DNA from 4 places in the Ensifer sp. Root31 genome. Region 1 is predicted to be linked to each of the others. Evidence: riboswitches for the same ligand, from Rfam matches in the RefSeq annotation. Region 1 holds a riboswitch; each other region holds the start of a gene.
The links. Region 1 has a riboswitch for cobalamin ahead of cobU (bifunctional adenosylcobinamide kinase/adenosylcobinamide-phosphate guanylyltransferase). Riboswitches for the same ligand answer to the same signal wherever they lie in the genome.
Positions count from the first base shown of each region.

Region 2: it holds a riboswitch for cobalamin, as region 1 does, so the genes downstream of both, bluB (5,6-dimethylbenzimidazole synthase) here and cobU (bifunctional adenosylcobinamide kinase/adenosylcobinamide-phosphate guanylyltransferase) in region 1, are expected to answer to the same signal.
Region 3: it holds a riboswitch for cobalamin, as region 1 does, so the genes downstream of both, metE (5-methyltetrahydropteroyltriglutamate--homocysteine S-methyltransferase) here and cobU (bifunctional adenosylcobinamide kinase/adenosylcobinamide-phosphate guanylyltransferase) in region 1, are expected to answer to the same signal.
Region 4: it holds a riboswitch for cobalamin, as region 1 does, so the genes downstream of both, ASD00_RS09530 (DUF1636 domain-containing protein) here and cobU (bifunctional adenosylcobinamide kinase/adenosylcobinamide-phosphate guanylyltransferase) in region 1, are expected to answer to the same signal.

Region 1 is NZ_LMCO01000023.1:344,745-349,817, reverse strand. Features, by position in the region: gene ASD00_RS21720 (adenylate/guanylate cyclase domain-containing protein) at 1-1,830, opposite strand, end outside; cobalamin riboswitch at 2,140-2,546, shown strand; gene cobU (bifunctional adenosylcobinamide kinase/adenosylcobinamide-phosphate guanylyltransferase) at 2,684-3,208, shown strand; gene cobW (cobalamin biosynthesis protein CobW) at 3,212-4,276, shown strand; gene cobN (cobaltochelatase subunit CobN) at 4,348-5,073, shown strand, end outside.
Region 2 is NZ_LMCO01000023.1:180,444-185,516, reverse strand. Features, by position in the region: gene ASD00_RS20950 (quinone oxidoreductase) at 1-42, shown strand, start outside; gene ASD00_RS20945 (LacI family DNA-binding transcriptional regulator) at 77-1,102, opposite strand; gene ASD00_RS20940 (phytanoyl-CoA dioxygenase family protein) at 1,203-2,396, shown strand; gene ASD00_RS20935 (SDR family oxidoreductase) at 2,488-3,309, shown strand; cobalamin riboswitch at 3,387-3,596, shown strand; gene bluB (5,6-dimethylbenzimidazole synthase) at 3,641-4,432, shown strand; gene ASD00_RS20925 (DUF2865 domain-containing protein) at 4,341-5,073, opposite strand, start outside.
Region 3 is NZ_LMCO01000034.1:163,286-168,358, forward strand. Features, by position in the region: gene ASD00_RS25330 (aspartate/glutamate racemase family protein) at 1-515, shown strand, start outside; gene ASD00_RS25335 (LysR substrate-binding domain-containing protein) at 473-1,417, opposite strand; cobalamin riboswitch at 1,880-2,100, shown strand; partial or broken gene metE (5-methyltetrahydropteroyltriglutamate--homocysteine S-methyltransferase) at 2,198-4,483, shown strand; gene ASD00_RS41930 (hotdog domain-containing protein) at 4,538-5,073, shown strand, end outside.
Region 4 is NZ_LMCO01000007.1:127,586-132,658, forward strand. Features, by position in the region: gene ASD00_RS09510 (NADP-dependent oxidoreductase) at 1-621, opposite strand, end outside; gene ASD00_RS09515 (oxidoreductase) at 680-1,495, opposite strand; gene ASD00_RS09520 (helix-turn-helix domain-containing protein) at 1,585-2,016, shown strand; gene ASD00_RS09525 (DUF1330 domain-containing protein) at 2,349-2,642, opposite strand; cobalamin riboswitch at 2,830-3,046, shown strand; gene ASD00_RS09530 (DUF1636 domain-containing protein) at 3,154-3,567, shown strand; gene ASD00_RS09535 (ABC transporter ATP-binding protein) at 3,590-4,396, shown strand; gene ASD00_RS09540 (ABC transporter substrate-binding protein) at 4,393-5,073, shown strand, end outside.

The DNA.
Region 1 (5,073 bases):
ATCCGCCAGCTTTGCCAGATCCATGGGCGGGCTGGTCGAGATGGTGGCGGCAGTGCCACCGCGTGCGAGGCGAAGCGCGTTGAAACGAGTGATCGCTGCCTGCGCTTCCGTGTTCCGGCCGAGGTGCGCGTAAGCGGAGGCGAGAAGAAGGAAAGAACCGTCATCCTGAGGATTGAGTTCGATGCTGCGCTTCACCGCAGCCACCGACGCCTCGAAATCCTCCAGGCTGAACTGCGTCAGTCCAAGAACGTAAATGAAGAAGGACGGAGAGTGCGGATCGAGGCGCATGGCCGTACGGATATAGGGCAGGGCCTCCGCTGGGCGGCCGGCGGAGGTCAGCACGAAGGCCGTCAGCGCGTAGCTCCAGGAATCGCCGGGTTCGAGCGCGATCGCTTCCTTGAGTTCGGCGAGCGCATCGGCATGCTGCCAGGCCGCTTCGGACAGGAGAGCGGCCGCCTGATAGGCGAGCGCTGTTTTGTGTTTCTGCGCGGTCCTTAGAAATTGTAGCGCCTTGGCTCTAGCTTCGATCCGCGAGATATCAAGCCGATAATGCCAACGCCACAGGTAGACGCGCGCGTAGACCATGGCGGCGGCGGCATAGGCTCGTCCATAGGCAGGATCGAGCGCAATCGCCTGCTCGAAAAAAGGCACTGCCTTTGCAAAATCTTCGGGGGTCGTGCGCCGGTGATGCTCCCAGCCGCGCAGGAACGCATCGAAGGCCGCCGGGACCGTCGTTTCCTTGCGTCCGAAGGCCATCTGCTCGTCAGGATTCAACCGAAGCGCAAGCGCGTCGGCAATGCCGCGCATCACTTCGTCCTGCAGCGCAAAGACATCGGAAAGTGAACCGTCGAACTTGCCGGCCCAAACGTGGCCGCCGCTGAGAGAATCTATGAGCTGAGCATTGATCCGTAGCTGTTCTCCGGCACGCTGCACACTGCCTTCGAGGACGTATCGGACACCGAGTTCCTTGGACACCTGCCTGGGTGTCACCGCCCTGCCCTTGTAGGTGAAGGTCGAGTTACGCGCGATAACGAACAAGCCGGATACCTGAGCCAGCTCGGTGACAAGGCCATCGGTCATGCCATCGGCGAAATACTCCTGCCTGGGATCGTCGCTCACGTTGGCAAACGGAAGCACCGCGATCGACGGCTTGTCCGGCGCGGTCAGATTCGGTGGTTGTATCTGGACCGTTTCCACAGGCGACTCCCAGGGCCGCCACCAGGCCACGCCGGCAGCAGCGCCGAGCACGACAGCAGACGTAACGAGTGCCGCCCAGCGCTTCGCGTGGCGCCCAGCGACCTTTACGCTGCCGGGGCGGGCTTCGTTCAGCCCCAGCCGGTAAGTCCGCACCGGCTTTTCGATATGCTTCAGGCGTTGTTCGCCGAGAAAGACGAAGCCGACATCGAGGTGCTTCTCGACCTGGTCGTAGGCGGTGCCGGAGATGATGATCCCACCCGGTTCGGCGAGGCTCTGCAGGCGCTCGGCAATGATCACTCCATCGCCGTGAATGTCGTCGCCTTCAACGATGACGTCGCCAAGATTGATGCCGATGCGGAATTCCAGTCGACCCTGATCGGAGCCGCGGCTTTCGGATTTCGCGCGCTGAACCTCCACCGCACAACGGACCGCCTCGACGACACTCTGGAACTCGACCAATAACCCGTCGCCCATGGTCTTGATCAACCGCCCGCGATGTGCGGCAATCCTTTGTTCGAACAGGCCGTGCAGATCGGCCTGAAAGCGGGCACACGTACCCTCTTCGTCGGCTTGGGTGAGCAGTCCATAGCCGGAAACGTCGGCAATCATCACGGCGGTGAGCCTGCGTTCCATCTGCCTTCCGGATAATCGAAACGACTTTCGGCTACTCTATCGCAATATCTGACGTTGCTAAAATAAAGTTCAGTTGCCGTGGAGCGTCCGCTCCGACGTCGACTACAGCGCCGCGCGTCTTACTGGACGCGCAAAGGTCGCTGTAACACTTTGAATTGCTGCATGTTTTTATCCTTAGGTCGAATACCATCTAAGGATAAAAACATGCAGGAGTGGCCTTTGCGGCCTGCTGCCGGCAAATTGTCGCGCGCCGCATCTCGACGGGTGGCGTGTCGCACGCGTCGATTGACTTTGCGGCGCCCGCTTCCTAATCATCTGACGTTGGATGGTTTCCCCGGATCGTGGCGATGCGGGGGAATAATTGGGAATGTGACGGATGGACCCAAATCGGGCATCCTTATCGCAGCCGACCCCGCGACTGTAGAACGGTCAGGGTTCGCCATCGGGCTGATAGCCGGCTTCCTTTCGATTGCATGGGGCAATCGAAGGCGGTTTGGAATTCAGCCGGAAAAGCCACTGGCGTGGCTTCGTGATCAGCCGGGTTGGACGCCTCTTCTTCTACGAATCGTCCGCCTTTCACGAAACCAGAAAACGCCGGGAAGGTGAGGCGGGCCGTTCGGGCCCAAGCATCGGTCTTCGCGTGATCACGCGGGGCGCGATGTGGTGGGCTCGTGACGCCGTGAGCCAGGAGACCTGCCGTCCGACAGGGGCATTCCGCCCGAAGGGAAGCCCGCTTCCCACGCCATCACGGAGGTTGTCTTGGCTCATCGATCGTTTCCCGAACGCGCCGTCGGCGCGGTGAAATCCTGTTGCCGCTCGAATTCGCGACCAAGCGCGTGAGGCTGCAACGCACATGAGCATTTCCCATGCCGGGCCGGTTCTGGTCCTCGGCGGTGCCCGTTCCGGCAAATCCAGCTTTTCCGAAAGGCTCGTCGAAGCCTCCGGGCTCGGCATGCACTATGTCGCGACCGGCCGTGCCTGGGACGACGAGATGCGCGAGCGCATCGACCATCACCGGGCAAGGCGCGGCGAAGGCTGGACGACGCATGAAGAGCCGCTCGACCTCGTTTCGCTGCTGACGCGCATCGATGACGAGAACCGCGTGGTGCTCGTCGACTGCCTGACGCTGTGGGTCACCAACCTGATGATGGAAGGGCGCGACATGGCGGCAGAGTTCGCGGCCCTTGCCGCTTTCCTGCCGGAGGCGCGGGCGCGCCTCATCCTTGTTTCCAACGAAGTCGGCCTCGGCATCGTGCCCGAGAACCGCATGGTCCGCGATTTCCGCGACCATGCCGGCCGGCTTCACCAGATCGTTGCGGAGAAATCCGCGGAAGTTTACTTTGTCGCGGCCGGATTGCCGCTGAAAATGAAGGGTTGATCCATGACCACTGCCAGAGCCAACCAGGGCAAGATCCCGGCGACCGTCATCACCGGCTTCCTCGGTGCCGGCAAGACGACGATGATCCGCAATCTGCTGCAGAACGCCGATGGCAAGCGCATTGCGCTCATCATCAACGAGTTCGGCGATCTCGGCGTCGACGGCGACGTGCTGAAGGGCTGCGGCGCAGAAGCCTGCTCGGAAGACGATATCATTGAGCTTACCAATGGCTGCATCTGCTGCACGGTTGCCGATGATTTCATCCCGACCATGACCAAGCTGCTCGAGCGCGAAAATCGTCCTGACCATATCATCATTGAAACCTCGGGCCTCGCTTTGCCGCAGCCGCTGATCGCCGCCTTCAACTGGCCTGATATCCGCAGCGAAGTCACCGTCGATGGCGTCGTCACCGTGGTCGACAGTGCCGCCGTTGCCGCCGGCCGTTTTGCCGACGACCATGACAAGGTCGATGCGTTGCGTGTCGAGGACGACAATCTCGACCACGAAAGCCCGATCGAGGAACTGTTCGAGGACCAGTTGACCGCCGCCGACCTGATCGTGCTCAACAAGACCGATCTGATCGACGCCTCCGGCCTCAAGGCCGTGCGCGACGAGGTCGCTTCGCGCACTAACCGCAAGCCAACAATGATCGAGGCGAAGAACGGCGAAGTTGCCGCTGCCATCCTGCTCGGCCTCGGCGTCGGCACGGAAAGCGATATCGCCAACCGCAAGTCTCACCACGAGATGGAACATGAGGCCGGCGAGGAGCACTCTCATGACGAGTTCGACAGCTTCGTCGTCGAGCTCGGCGCGATTGCCGATCCGGCAGGTTTCATCGATCGCCTCAAGGGCGTGATATCAGAGCATGACGTGCTGCGCCTCAAGGGCTTTGCCGACGTGCCCGGCAAGCCGATGCGCCTGCTGATCCAGGCCGTTGGCGCCCGCATCGACCAGTATTACGACCGTGCCTGGGCGGCTGGCGAGAAGCGCGGTACGCGCCTCGTCGTCATCGGCCTGCACGACATGGACGAAGCTGCGGTGCGCGCCGCCATCACCGCACTCGCCTAACTCCTTGAAGCAACGCAATTCCAGGAAAGCCATTTCACGCTTTTCCTGGAATTGCTCGAACGGACAGAAACATGCATCTGCTTCTCGCCCAGAAAGGAACGATCGCCGACGGCAACGAGGCGATCGACCTGGGGCAAACGCCGGCCGACGTGCTTTTCCTGTCGGCCGCCGACACCGAGCTTTCGTCGATCGCGGCGGCCCATGGCCGGCGCGACGGGGAGCTGAGCCTGCGCATCGCCAGCCTGATGAACCTGATGCACCCGATGTCGGTCGACACCTATGTCGAGCGCACGGCAAGGCATGCAAAACTCATCGTGGTCAGGCCGCTCGGTGGCGCCAGCTATTTCCGTTATGTGCTGGAAGCATTGCATGCCGCCGCCGTCACCCACCGCTTCCAGATCGCGGTGCTGCCCGGCGACGACAAGCCCGATCCCGGCCTCGAGCCGTTTTCGACCGTTGAGGCCGACGACCGCCAGCGCCTCTGGGCCTATTTCACCGAGGGCGGCGCTGACAATGCCGGCCTGTTCCTCGACTACGCCGAGGCGTTGATCTCAGACGCGGAAAAGCCGCAGCCGGCAAAACCGCTGCTCAAGGCCGGCATCTGGTGGCCGGGCGCGGGCGTCATCGGCGTCAGCGAATGGAAGGCACGTGTCCAAGAGCGGATGGTCGCGGGGGAGGGATTCGAACCCCCGACAGTCGGGATCTGCTTTTATCGCGCCCTGGTCCAGAGCGGCGAGACCCGGCCGGTCGAAGCGCTGATCGAGGCGCTTGCCGCCGAAGGCATGCGCGTGTTGCCG
Region 2 (5,073 bases), 160 kb from region 1:
GACCGCAGCTTTTCCGGAAAGATCGTGCTTTTGCCGGAGTGAGAGACCGGCCCCGTGTCGTCGCGGGGCCCGCCTTTCAAATGATGGGCACGTTGTAGGGTGTAATCACCTCGACGGCCGACAGTCGGCTTCCGCCCAGCTTTTGCCCGGCGCCGCTCCGTCGTGCGAGAATAGCGCGAAAAGTCATGCGGGCGTCGCTGCGCAAGTCATGATGCAGGACGAAATGGATCCGGCGTTGGCGCAGCAGCGCCAGATTGTCCTGGTCGAGGTCATGAGCGATGAACAGGCTGCAGTCGCGGCCGAGGCGCTCGAAGGCGGCCAGCACGGCGCGGTTGCCGCCGCCGATCGAATAGGCGGCATTGATGTCGGCGTCTGTCGCAAGCGCTCTTGCTGCAAGAACACCGGTTTCGGCGTCCTTGCCGTAGCCTTCGCTGATCTCGACGATGCGGATCGCCGGATAGTGCTCGCGGAGCACCCGGCGAAAGCCGATTTCGCGTTCCTCCTCGCCACGAAAACGGCTGCTCGAAATCGTCACGAGCACGGTTGCTGCCTGCCCGGCGAACCGTTCGCCCACGAGATAGGCCGCCGTCTCGCCGGCCGCGCGGTTGTCGGCCCCGGCATAGGCGGTGCGCGCCGAGTTCGGCAGATCGGTGACAAGCGCGACGACCGCAATTCCCGCCTGTTCGAGGCGGGCGACGGCGCCAACGATTTCGGGCACATCAGGTGCCTTCAACACGACGCCGTCGGTCCCACGCAGGCGGACGCGGTCGAGCAGCTGCGCGATGTCGTGCGGCCGCATGATCTCGGCAAAATGGAACCGGCAGCGAAACGTGGTCGGCATGAAGGTCGGCGCCTCGGTTTCGAACGCCTGCCTGACCGCCTCGGTGAAGCGCTCCGGCGCCTCCATCACGATATCGATCGCGCGCTTCTGGCCTTGCATCTCCGATCCCGATTGCTGCTTCTCCAGCTCGCGGATGGCGGCTCGCACGCGGGCTGCCGTCTGCCGGCGCACGCCGGGACGTTCATTCAGGACGCGGTCGACGGTCGCGGTGCTGAGTCCCGCCTGAAAGGCGATATCCTTGACCAGAAACGGATGTGCCAACGACGAACTCTCCTGATGGTTTTTTGATGGATTCCTGCTCTATATCACGATCTCACGCCGCCTATAGTCGGGACATCGAAAGTTTCTGAGGAGGAACGAGATGAAGACCGACAACAGGGCGCGCCAGCGCCTCGACCGTGTGTGGCTGAGCGAGGATGCCTGCGACATCGAGGCGTTCCGTGCGGAGGTGGAGCGGCAGACGAACCTTGCTGATTATCCACACGCGCTCGCCTGCGAGAAAAATGTGCTGATCTATGACAGCGCCAGCCTGGTTGCCGCCTGCGCCACGACCGAGGGGCGCCGCGCTGCCCTGGCCGAAATCTGCGAGGTGCTGGCAACCGGGCCCGGGGTGGCGGTGTTCAAGCACGCCTATGCCGACACATCAGTCATCGATGCGGCCAGCGGCATCTTTGACGCCATCATCGACGAGCAACACCGCACCAACAGTGGCGGCGGCGACCACTTTGCCAAGCCCGGCGCTAACGACAGGATCTGGAATTCGCTCGAAAAACACTGCCTGAAAAGCCCTGAGAACTTTGCCGCCTATTACGCCAACGCCATCATCGCGCTCGTCAGCGAAGCCTGGCTTGGTCCGAACTACCAGCTGACGGCGCAGGTCAATCGCGTCAATCCCGGCGGCGCGTCGCAGGCGGCCCATCGCGACTATCATCTGGGATTCCAGACCTCTGATGTCATCGAGCAGTATCCTGTTCATGTGCACAGGCTGTCGCCGGTGCTGACGTTGCAAGGTGCCGTTGCCCATTGCGACATGCCGATCGAGAGCGGTCCAACGCTTTTCCTTCCCTATAGCCAGACCTACGTGCCCGGCTATCTCGCGTTGAAACGTCCGGAGTTCCGGGCCTATTTCGACCAGCATCACGTGCAGCTGCCGTTGGAAAAGGGCGATGTCGTCTTCTTCAACCCGGCTCTCTTCCATGCGGCCGGCAGCAATCATTCGACTGATATCAAGCGCGTCGCCAACCTGCTCCAGGTCTCCTCGGCCTTCGGGAGGGCGATGGAGACCGTCGATCGCGCCAGGATGAGTGCAGCCCTCTACCCGGCGCTGACCGCACTCGTGGCATCCGGCACGCTTTCGGCCGATGAGGCGGCCAATGCGATTGCGTCCTGTGCCGAGGGCTATTCCTTCCCGACCAATCTCGATCGCGATCCGCCGCTGGGCGGTCTCGCGCCGAAGACCCAGGCGCAACTGATGCATGAGGCGCTGGCAGGCAGGTGGAGCGATGCGGATTTCAGAAGCGCGCTTGGCGAGCAGGCACAGCGCAAGCTGAGCTGAACGGCAGAATCGATCTTTCCGGTCCCCGGCGTTCTGCGGCGGGGGCCGGTCGCCCTGTTTTCATCTCACTTTCAATTCTGGGAGGACTTTCATGACCGAGCAATATGGCCGTCTCGACGGCAAGATCGCCATCGTCACCGGCGGGACGCAGGGGCTGGGCGCAACGATCGCCAACCTGTTTGCGGAACGTGGGGCTAAAGGTGTCGTCATCTGTGGACGCAACGTTGCCAAGGGCGAAGCGAAGGCCGAGCAGATCCGCAAGGCAACCGGCGCGCAGGTACTTTATGTCGAGGCAGACCTCGAAAAGGTCGAGGACGCGCGCAAGGTCGTCAGCGCCTGCGACGCCACATTCGGGCGCGTCGATGCGCTGGTCAATGCGGCGGCGATCACCGATCGCGGCACCATCCTGGACACCAGCCCCGAACTGTTCGACCGGATGTTCGCTGTCAATGTGCGCGCACCGTTCTTCCTGATGCAGGAAGCGGTAAAGCTGATGCGGCGGGAGGGCACGCAGGGCACCATCGTCAATATTGGCTCGATGTCGGCGATGGCCGGTCAGCCGTTTATCGCCGCCTATTGCTCGTCGAAGGGGGCGCTGGAGACGCTGACCAAGAACACCTCCTATGCGCTGCTGCGCAACCGCATTCGCGTCAATGGCCTCAATATCGGCTGGATGGCGTCCGAAGGGGAAGACCGCATCCAGCGCGAATTTCATGGGGCGGCAGACGACTGGCTCGAAAAGGCGGCCGCCAGCCAACCCTTCGGTCGGCTTGTCGACCCCAAGGAAGTCGCGCGTGCCTGCGCCTATCTCTCGTCGGATGAGTCCGGCCTGATGACGGGGTCGGTCATCTGCTTCGACCAGTCGGTGTGGGGCGGCTATGACGGCTCGCCGCATCCGGTCGCGCCGCTCTGACATCTGACGCTGTCGCGAGGCCCTGTGGAGTGACCGGCAAGCGACGCCGGACTTGCTTGTCATTCCCTGTGGGCTGTGCCCTTATGACGCCGTCAGGTGCCCGCAACGCGGGAGAATCGGGAATCCGGTGTTATTCCGGAACGTGCCCAACGCTGTGACGGGGACGACTGCCTCTAGGGATTTTGAGCTTGCTCAAGATCTTGCCACTGGATCTTCATGTGATCTGGGAAGGTGAGGCGGCCGGTTGATCCGAAGTCAGAAGACCGGCCTGGCAAGATAGACCGATATCCGCGCGGACGGCGGAAGGTTGTGCATTGTTGGGGATCGAACGATGCTGACTGACGCTAATGGCGGCCTTGCGGCTGCAGAGGCCTTTTCATCCGACGAGCGCGAAGCCGTCTATCGAGCCATCGAAACGCGCCGGGACGTGCGGGATCAGTTCCTGGCCGAACCCTTGCCTGACGATGTGGTGATGCGCCTGCTCAATGCTGCGCACCGGGCGCCATCGGTGGGTTTCATGCAACCGTGGAATTTCGTCGTGGTCCGGCAGGCCGAAACCCGCGAGCGGGTATGGCAGGCCTTTTCCCGCGCCAACGACGAAGCGGCATTGATGTTCGATGGCGACCGCCAAGCGAAATACCGCTCCCTGAAGCTGGAGGGGATCCGCAAGGCACCCTTGAGCATCTGCGTCACCTGCGACCGCACGCGCGGTGGAGCGGTCGTTCTCGGGCGCACCCATAACCCGCAGATGGATCTCTATTCCACCGTCTGTGCCGTGCAGAACCTCTGGCTTGCGGCGCGCGCCGAAGGCGTTGGTGTCGGCTGGGTCAGTATCTTTCATGAAAATGAGATCAAGGCGATCCTCGGCATTCCCGATCATGTCGTGATCGTCGCCTGGCTTTGCCTCGGATATGTCGATCGCCTTTACCAGGAGCCGGAACTTGCGGTTAAGGGCTGGCGCCAGCGGCTGCCGCTGGAGGAGCTGGTGTTCGAGGAAGGCTGGGGAACCTGCCGAAAGGCAGACGCTGCGATCAGTTGCTCTGAACCGGCTGGTAGCCCGGACCCTTCGGATGGCGAAGGTCGATCGACGTTTCCTCCTGGGGAAGGAACGTCGGCCCGATGACCCGCACCTTGCTCTTGGCGGGATCGTAGGGGCGCTCCTCCGCAGCCGCCTTGGCGGTAGGGGCGGCCGCTTCCTTCTTGCCCTCGATGACGATGATCGACGATTCGCTGTTGCCAGTGTTGCCACTGGAAGCCTTGGGCGTCGTCGCGATCTTTGGAATCTGGCAACCGCAAATGCCCGGCTTGCCGACGCCGCGCGTCCGATAGGCAAAGGCGTTTGGCAGTTCTTTATAGGGGCGTCCCGTCGAGGCGGAGACCATCTGGTCGCTCTCCTCGGTCGCCAGGTCGTGGAAAAATAGTTCTGTTTCGGCACCCGGGCAGCGGGCGCGGCAGGCCTGCTCGTCGCGGGCGAAGTCCACAGGGCTTGCCTCGGACGAGATCGGGAAGAAGGCGCCATCGCAAGTGCGCACGCACATGGTGCGAAGCGTGCCGGAATAGACGCCGCTTTCCGGCGGGTAGGTGCCCATTTCGCCGTCCCGCAGCATTGGTCCGTAGCTTTCGTCCGGCGGCAGATCGCGCAGGATGTTGCGGTACGTTTCCGGCTCGTCCGGGTCGGCGGTCGCAAATTCCTCGCTGCCACCATAGCAACCGTTGATCTCGAGGGCGGCGAGGATGCGCCGGCGCGTATCGTCTCCATCGCCT
Region 3 (5,073 bases), on a different contig from region 1:
CATGCTTCGACGATACTGGTCTGGAAGCAGCCCGCGCGCTTGCCCGCATCCCCGTGGTCGGGCTTTGCGAATCCGCTGTGGCGACGGCCGCCATGCTTGCTCAGCGTTTCACCGTCGTGACCACACTCGAGCGGTCGCGTGTGCTTATCGAGAACCTGGTCATACGCTATGGGATGAGTGCCCGGACGAAGGTTCGCGCTGCGGACATCCCGGTGCTGCAGCTTGAGGACAAGGCTTCGCCCGCGTTGGCGAAGCTGCGATGCGAAATCGAGCTGGCGCTCGTTGAGGACGGCGCCGAGGGGATCGTGCTTGGCTGCGCCGGGATGGCCGATCTTGCGCGCGCACTTCAAGCCGAATACGGCGTTCCGGTCATTGATGGCGTATCGGCAGCCGTCAAGCAGGCCGAGGCGTTGGTGTCGCAAGGACTGACGACCAGCAAGCGCGGCTCCTATGCTCCGCCGCTCAGCAAATCCTATTCAGGTCTTATGAGCGCGCTCGCACCGATCTCGGCTTGAGACCGTACCGAGGGAAGCTCTCCGGCCACGGCGGCCAGCTGCGCGTTCGATGTGGCGGCTTCGGCAATGATCCACTCGCGAAACACCTGGATCTTGTTCTGCCGCCGGTGGCTTTGCGGATAGACCAGCCAATAGGCACGGCCATCCCTGACCACATGGTTGAACGGCCGGACGAGTTTTCCGCTGCGAAGCTCCTCAATCACAAAGGTGGAGACGACCATGGCAATGCCATGATCGAGCAATGTGGTGGCCACATCCATTGCCTGGACGTCGAAGATCAGCTCAGTGCCATTGCTGGCCGGCGGTTCCACGCCCGCTTCGGTCATCCAGCGCCGCCACCAGCTGGCGTTGCCGAAGCGCCTCACCGTGAGAACGTCGGCCGGATCCTTCAGCTGATGTTTTTCCAGGAACGTCGGCGTACAGACGGGCATGTATTCGATCGGGAAAAGAGGAAACACTTCATTGCCCGACCAGTCGCCGTTGCCGCTGCGCACCACGAGATCAATCGCATCGCGCTTGAAGTCGATCAGCTCCGTGGACATGTGCACGCGAATGCTGATGTTTGGATGGGCTGTCTGAAACGAGGCGAGCCTGGAACCAAGCCAACTTGAGACGACGGTTGGCAGTACCGAGATGTGCAGGTGATGCTCGGTCTTGTCGGCAATCTCGGAGAACGCCGTACCCAGTAGATCGAGCGCCTCGGTCACCTTCGGCGCAAGCTGCCGTCCGGCAGCCGTCAAGCGCACTTCCCGCGGCAGACGGACAAACAGCGGCGTGCCGGTGCGGTCCTCCAGCAGTCGGATTTGATAGCTGACAGCGGCTTGCGTCATGCCGAGCTCCTGCGCCGCGCGGGTGAAACTCAAGTGCCTGGCTGCGGCCTCGAACGCGCGCACCGCACTCATGGGGGGAATCTTGCTCATGAAGTGAGATAAGCATTCTTTATGGCAGCATGCGAGAAATCGCTTTGCGCGAAACCACCAAAATCCTCAATTTTCTCGCGAACACATCACCACAGAACTGAAGGGGTTAGCAATGCTTAGCGCACTGCGATCGATCATCCTCCACGTCTGGACTTCGGCCAAGAGAGCTGCCGACGCCACGACGACCATCGATACATTCAGCGAGTTCCAACTGAGGGACATCGGCCTGACGCGAGACAATGACAGCATCCGGGCGCGCGCGGGCGATGTTGCTGATCCGTGGCAGCACGTAGCGGGCTCTGATCCGGGCGGTGCCCTTTCGCCGCAGACGCCAAATGATGAAGTCGCGTCGCCGCCCTCGCGACAAGCTTTCGACCTCGGCCGAATGGAGAAAATAAAGACATAAACATTTCTTTATACGATTGACGCCGTCGACTTTGCGGGGCATTGTCGAACAATCGTGGTTCTGCGGCTCGTCTGACGACAGGCCGGAGCTAAGAGGGAATTCGGTGCGGCGCTGCAAGGCGCTCATGCCGGAGCTGCCCCCGCAACTGTAAGCGGCGAGCGGTCGTCCAATGATGTCACTGAGGGAGACGCCTCGGGAAGACGGGACGGTTCGTGTTGACCCGCAAGCCAGGAGACCTGCCGCGATAGATAACGTCCACGGGCGGGGTGTCCGATGTGTCGCCTTGACGAGCGAGCCAGTCTCGGTCGTGGATGCGTCGCATTCAAAGCCTTGCCCACAACCTTCGGGGTAAGGAAATGACCATCAAGACAGCCAATCTCGGCTTTCCACGTATCGGCAGCCACCGTGAACTGAAGTTCGCGCTGGAGCGTTATTGGGCCGGCAAGATCGAGAGACAGGACCTGCTCGACGTCGCCGCCAGGCTGCGGGCCGAAAACTGGGCCGCGCAAAAGGCGCGTGGGATCCAGATCATTCCATCGAACGACTTCTCGCTTTACGACCAGGTTCTCGACACATCAGTGCTGGTTGGTGCGGTGCCACCGGCCTATGGCTGGAAGGGCGGCCCGGTCGACCTCGACGCCTATTTCGCCATGGCGCGCGGTTCGACGACTGCCGCCTGCGCGTCCGGTTGCACGCATGGCGGGCCCGACGGGGGCAACCAGGCGCTGGAGATGACCAAGTGGTTCGACACGAACTACCACTACATGGTTCCGGAATTCGCGGAGGATCAGCGCTTCGAGCTGACGAGCAATGCGCCGCTTGACGCCTTCCTCGAAGCCAAGGCGCTCGGGCATGTCACCCGCCCTGTCGTCCTCGGCCCCGTCACCTTCCTGAAACTGGGCAAGGCGCTTGCCGGCGGATTCGACACCATCAATCTGATCGAGCGGCTGCTGCCTGTTTATACGAAGCTTCTCACCGAGCTTGGGGAAGCCGGCGTCGAATGGGTGCAGATCGACGAGCCATGCCTGGTGCTCGATCTCACTGAGCGGGAACGCCAGGCGCTGGCGCTGACCTACCAGACGTTCGCCTCGGAACTTCCGCAGTTGAAAATCATGCTCGCGACCTATTTCGGCGCGGTCAGTGACAACATGCCGACAGCCCTTTCGCTGCCGGTTGCCGGGCTGCATGTCGACCTCGTGCGGGCGCCGCAACAGCTCGACTTGCTACTTCAGACGGTACCGGCACAGCTTGTGCTGTCGCTCGGCGTCGTCGATGGCCGCAATGTGTGGCGTACCGATCTTGCCGGCCTCTTCCGCCGGCTGCAGCCGTTGATCGAGGCGCATGGCCGCGATCGTATCGAGCTTGCACCATCGTGCTCGCTGCTGCATGTGCCAATCGACCTCGATCTCGAACGAGCGCTCGATCCGGAGCTCGTCTCCTGGCTTGCCTTCGCCCTGCAGAAGCTGGACGAACTCAGCCTGCTTGCCCGCGCATTCGAGCCGGGCCTGGCCAATCCCGAGCAGGTCTTTGCAAAATCGATTGCTGCGGTCGAGGCACGGCTGACCTCGCTCAAGGTCCACGATCCACTCGTTGCCGGACGCTTGAAGAACCTGACGGCAGCAGACAGCCGCCGTCAATCGAGTTTTGCAACGCGCCGGCGGCGGCAGGAAGACAGGCTGGCACTGCCGCTCTTCTCGACGACGACGATCGGCTCCTTCCCGCAGACGTCAGAGGTGCGCCAGGCACGATCGCTGCATGCCAAGGGCGAGCTCAGCTATGTCGACTACCTCGCCTACCTGCGCCAGGAGACGGAGAAGGCCGTGCGCTGGCAGGAGGAAATCGGCATCGAGGTGCTGGTGCACGGCGAATTCGAGCGCAACGACATGGTGCAGTATTTCGGCGAGCAGCTCTCCGGCTATGGGTTCACTCAGAGCGGTTGGGTGCAGAGCTACGGCTCGCGCTACGTACGCCCGCCGATCATCTTCGGCGATGTCTCGCGCCCGAACCCGATGACGGTCGATTGGGCAACCTATGCGCAGTCGCTGACGGACAAGCCGATGAAGGGCATGCTCACCGGCCCGGTGACGATGCTGCAATGGTCGTTCGTGCGCGACGACCTGCCCCGGTCGATCGTATGCCGGCAGATCGCACTGGCGCTGCGCGACGAAGTCACCGACCTGGAAACGGCCGGTATCGCCGTGATCCAGATCGACGAACCGGCGCTGCGCGAGGGACTGCCACTGAGACAGGCCGATCGAAAGGCCTATCTCGACTGGGCGGTCGAGTGCTTCCGCATCAGCGCCTCCGGCGTCGGTGACGAAACCCAGATCCACACCCACATGTGCTACTCGGAGTTCAACGACATCATGGCGGCGATTGCGGCAATGGATGCCGATGTCATCTCCATCGAAACCTCGCGCTCGAAGATGGAGCTGCTCGGCGCCTTTATCGATCAGGCCTATCCGAACGAGATCGGCCCCGGCGTCTACGACATCCACTCGCCGCGGGTACCCACTGTCGACGAGATGGTGCATCTGATCGAACAGGCGACCGACGGTCTGACGCCGGCGCAGATCTGGGTCAATCCGGATTGTGGGCTGAAAACAAGGCGGTGGGAGGAAGTTCGCCCGGCGCTCGTCAACACGGACGATAGCAATATCGAGAAGGCGCCGGGGGAAACCCCGGCGCCCGCCACCTTGATCGACATCGTCTTTCCCGGCGACACCAATCACCACGGCACGCTCTTCGGCGGTGCGGGCCTCGCACTCATGGACCGGACCGCCTTCATCGTCGCCACGCGCCACGGCCGCGTTCCCTTCGTCATCGCCTCCTGCGATCGCGTCGACTTCCACGCCCCTGCCCACATCGGCCATATCGTCAGCTGCAGCGGCCGCCCGATCCGGGTCGGGCGGCGTTCGATGGTCGTCGAAGTCGATATGATCGCGGAAGATCTGACGGCCGGCACCCGCGATCTGTGCGCCCGCGGCCAGTTCACCATGGTCGCGATGCCGGAGGGCAAGGGCGCCGGCTGGTCGTTGCCTTCTCTCGACACCGATGCGATCGGAGCGCCAAAAGACGATGCCGTGCGCATGGTCGATATCGTCTTTCCGGATCAGGCCAGCAGCTTCGGCGCCATGTTTGGCGGCGACGCGCTGGCGCAGATGACCAAGGCCGCCTTCGGCGCGGCGACACGGGCGAGCCGCAAGACGACAGTGCTCGCCTCCTGCCAGCG
Region 4 (5,073 bases), on a different contig from region 1:
ATAGCCCTGCAGCACTTTCTCGAAGTCATCCTTCTTGTAGTCGACGACGACGTCTGCGCCGAGACTTTTCACAAGAGCGATATTTGGTGTGCTCGTGGTCGTCGCCACATATGCCCCAAGATGCTTGGCAAGCTGGATCGCGATCGCGCCCACACCACCGGAGCCGGCATGGATCAGGACCTTCTGTCCCTTTTGCAAGTTGGCCCGCTCGACAAGCACCTGCCATGCTGTCAGGGCAACAAGCGGAATGGATGCGGCCTCGTTCATACTCAGATTGTTCGGCTTCATCGCTACATCGGCCTCGTCCATGGCGATGTACTCTGCAAATGTCCCGATGCGATCCTGGGCCGGGCGTGCATAGACCTCGTCACCAGGCTTAAATCGCCGGACATTGGCCCCGACCCTGACCACCACGCCCGCTACATCGTTGCCCAGCACCAGTGGAAGGCGGTAGGGAAGGATGACCTTGAACTCTCCGTCCCTGATCTTATTGTCCAAGGGGTTCACGCCGGCGGCATGAATCTCAACCATGACATCGTTCTCACGCAACTCCGGCTGTGGGCCTTCGCCGAGCCGGAGAGCGCCGCCTTTCAGATAGCGATCGATCAGGAATGATTTCATCAGACTAACTTTCGTTTCTATGGTGAGCCGGCAGCGCCAGCAGTGCGGCGGCGACAGCTCAATCGGGAAGTCTGCTGAACTTCCGAAGGTTCTTGTCGACGATGGACTCGGGCAGGAAGCGACGCATGAAACGGACTTGTCCTGCAGCTTTTCCGGCGGTGTAGCGTCGTTTGGGCGATGCCGCATTGGCGGCCCTTACGACGGCTTCGGCGACCACCTCGGGTGCATCGCCCTTCGCGACGATGTCGCGCATCAGCCTCTCCGCGTCGGCGCGAACCGTGTCGTAAACGGCAAGCGGGCGGTCCGGTCGCGTGATGTTCTCTTCGAAGGATGTGCGGGTTACGCCGGGCTCGACAAGCACGATGCGGATGCCTTGCGTTCGCACTTCGTGGTCAAGAGACTCCGAATAGCCTTCGATGGCATGTTTGGTCGATGCGTAGAGCGCATTGTAGGGGGCGGGGATCAGCCCGAGTATGGAGCTGAGGTTGACGATCCGTCCTCGATGCTGCCGTCTCATCGTGGGCAGCACCGCATTTGTCATGCGTATGATGCCGAACACGTTTACGTCGAAGACGGCTTTCGCCTGTTTCGTCGTGGATTCCTCAGCGCCGCCGAGCAGTCCGATCCCGGCATTGTTGACAAGAAGATCAATCCGTCCTGCGCGACTTAGAACCTCGTCGACGGTTGTCTGCACCGATGCGTCATCGGTTACATCGCAGATCAGCATCGTGATCCCGTCCGGGGTATCGGGCATCGGCTTTCGGCTGGTACCGAAGACACGGTAGCCATCGTGCCGCAGCGCTCGTGCTGTCACCAACCCAATGCCTGAGGAAGCGCCCGTGACCAGGGCAATGCCGCGTTCTGTCTTGCTCATCGGCTTGTGCTTTCATTTTATCATGGAATATCGCTGAACATTCAGTTACTATTAAATTAGTAGTTAGTCACTATCAAAAAGATACTAACATGAAAAATCTGTCGAGCCAGCCATGCCTGATCGCCAGGAGCCTTGCGCTTGTGGGGGATGCCTGGAGCATGCTGATCATGCGAGATGCCCATGCGGGCCTGACCCGCTTCGATGATTTCCGCAAAAGTCTTGGTATCGCGCCGACGATGCTGACGGGGCGGCTTTCAGCGCTGACGGAGGAGGGGCTGCTGGAGAAACGCCGCTATTCCGATCGTCCGCCACGAGACGAATATGTCCTGACCGAAGCTGGCCAAGACTTCCTGCCGGTTCTGTTTGCCATCGGCGCGTGGGGACGCAAGCATCGCGGCGGGGGCGAGGTAACCCGGTTCTTCGACGCCGAGACCGGAACGGAGATCGATCCCGTCACCATCGACCGGGCGACCGGCGCTCCAGTCGGGACACGTCCCATTCGTATCGCCGCACCGGAATGAGGCACCCCAGGCAGATGAAGTATCGCCTGACAACGCCTCTTGAAATCGCTTCCAGCACAGAGTTGCCGGTCCGTTGGTCGAGCAATGTCTTATGACCGTCGCCGGCAAACGCTGATGCCAGATTAATAGGTCCGGTTGACAGTCGCGATCGATCGTCCTGATGGCGTGAGAAGTGCTCTGCCAATGTGCGTCGCAGGCATCATTCGTTAGCTTGTGTTGTATTATGATATTACATAACAGATGAATATGAAAATATGCCGCATGTTGATATGCCAATGCCGCACCTTTGCGGTAAACGTCGGAAGCTGCTGGAACAATGACGGCCCGACTGCTTAGGTGGCAACGCCTTCCAGCGTCATGATCCGCGTCTTGGCGCAGCGCTCTCGGATCGCCTTGAGGCGTTGATACGCCGGCGAGTTGTACCACTCGAGCAAGGAGTGCATGTCCGGGAACTCGACAATGACGAGCCGGTGCGGCTCCCAGTCTCCCTCGAGCACCCGGGTAGCGCCACCGCGCCCCAAATATCGGCCACCATAGCGCGCCTCCGTTGCCGGCACTTCCCGTATGTATTCTTCAAAGGCCGCGGCATCGGTGACCTCGACATCCGCAATCAGATAGGCGGCCATGGCAGATCTCCTTTTCCACACAGGCGCCATCGAAGGATACGCCCGTTGGTCGGTGCGGGCGAGTTGGTCAACATATTTTTGTGTTGAATAATGTTATGTTATCACATAACAAATGCGCATGAAAAAATGCGACATGTTGATAGGCCAAGGCCGTGCTGTCGCGGCGGTTGTCACCTCCGCCGAAGTGTGCGACGAAGGCTTTGATGGTGCTGCAACCGCGACAATGCGGAAGCGGCTGAAAAGGGAACACGGAGCGGACGACCCAAATGGGGCCGAAACCGTGGCTGCCCCCGCAACTGTGAGCGGAAAGCGCATTCACACCATGTCACTGGCGATCAGCCGGGAAGACGTGGATGCGCCGCGACCCGCGAGCCAGGAGACCTGCCATCGAACCGATCAACCACAACGGACGGGGTGTTCCGATGGAAAAGAACTGGTTTTTGCGCGACGGTCATCCGTCATCATGCCGCGTTGCCACATTCTCTCCGGACCAATCCGGAGGAGAAGAGACATGGCCAATCCGGTTTCCCGACAGCACACGATAACGGTCTGCACCGATTGCCGTTTCACCGGCGGCCCATGCCGTCCGGGAGCGGATCTGATCCAGCGGCTGAACCGCAGTATTGCCGCGCTCGGCGAGCCGCTCGACCGGGATTTCTCCATTACTGGGACGGTCTGCATGGCCGCGTGTACCAGGCCTTGCACCATCGCTTTCCAGGCAACCGGCAAGGCGACCTACCTCTTTGGCGATATCTCGCCCGAGGAGGATATCGATGATCTCGTCTCGTTCGCGACCACCTATGCCGGAAGGGGCGATGGCATGACGCGGGCGGCCGAGAGGCCGCGCGGGCTTAACGGCAAGACGCTGGCGCGCATCCCGGCAGCGATGCTGGTCTCCGAAGACATCGGCTGGCATTTCCAATGATGGCGCGGGGAGGGACGAGCCGATGAGCTGCACCGCGACAGGGGCCGGGCTTCGGGTCCACGCCCTGGATTGGGGACCGCGCCCGGACCTGCGGCTGGTCCGCGAGATCGACTTTGCCATTGCGCCCGGCAGCCGGCTTGCCATTCTCGGGCCGAACGGTGCCGGCAAGACCTCGCTGCTGCGCTGCCTCTATCGCTCGGCCCAGCCGATAGCGGGCGCAATCGAGGTCGATGGCGTCGACATCTGGGCGATGACGGCGCGCGAGGCGGCAAAGATCATTGCCGTCGTGCTGCAGGAAATGCCGAGCGACTTTCCCTTCAGCGTGCGCGACGTGGTGATGATGGGCCGCATCCCCCGGCGTGAGGGCATGAGCGGCTGGACCGCGAGGGACCGCGAGACGGTTGCGCACGCGCTCGAGCATCTCGATCTCACCCACCTTGCCGGGCGGCAATTCGCGACGCTTTCGGGCGGCGAGAAGCAGCGGGTGCTGATCGCCCGGGCGCTTGCCCAGCAGCCGCGCATCATCATTCTCGACGAGCCGACAAACCATCTCGATATCCGCCACCAGCTCGAAATCCTCGAGTTGTTGCAGACGCTGCAGCTGACGATCGTCACCACGCTGCACGACATCAACCTGGCAGCCGAGTTCGCGACCGATGTGGCGATCCTGACGGAGGGACGCATGACGGCCTTCGGCCCGCCCGAAGACGTGCTCAACCCACAAGCGCTTTCCGCCGCCTTCGGCGTCACCGCCACTGCCCACAACAATGCCGTTTCGAGCGGCGCACGCTTTTCCTTTTCACTTGCTCGACAGGAACTGATTTCATGAAGACCTTCATTGCCCATTCCGCCTTTGCCCTGCTGGTTCTGGCGGCAACGCCGGCGCTCGCCTATCCCGTGACCGTCAAGAGCTGCAACCGCGAGGTGACCTTCGATTCAGCACCGAAGCGCGCCGTTTCCAACGACGTCAACCTCACTGAAATGATGCTGGCTCTGAAATTGCAGGACCGCATGGTCGGCTATACCGGCGTATCCGGCTGGAAGACGCTGGACGAAAAGCTGCGCGAAGGCGTCAAGGCGCTGCCGGAGCTTTCGGAAAAATATCCGACCAAGGAAGTGCTGCTCAATGCCGACGCCGACTTCTACTTCGCCGGCTGGAACTACGGCATGAAGGTCGGGGGCGAGGTGACGCCGGAAACGCTCGAACCCTTCAAGATCAACGTCTATGAGCTGACCGAATCCTGCATTCACGTCATGGCCAAGGGCAAGCCTGTCATGGACGACATGTTCGTCGATATCCTCAATCTCGGCCGCATCTTCGGCGTCGAGGATCGGGCGCAGGCGCTGGTCGACGGTTATCGCCGCGATCTCGACAAGATCACTGCAGACACCGGCGGCATCGAACGCCCGACCCGCGTCTTCGTCTATGATTCCGGCGAGGAGAAGCCGTTCACGTCAGGCCGGTTCGGTATCCCGACGGCAATGATCGAGGCGGCGGGCGGCGTC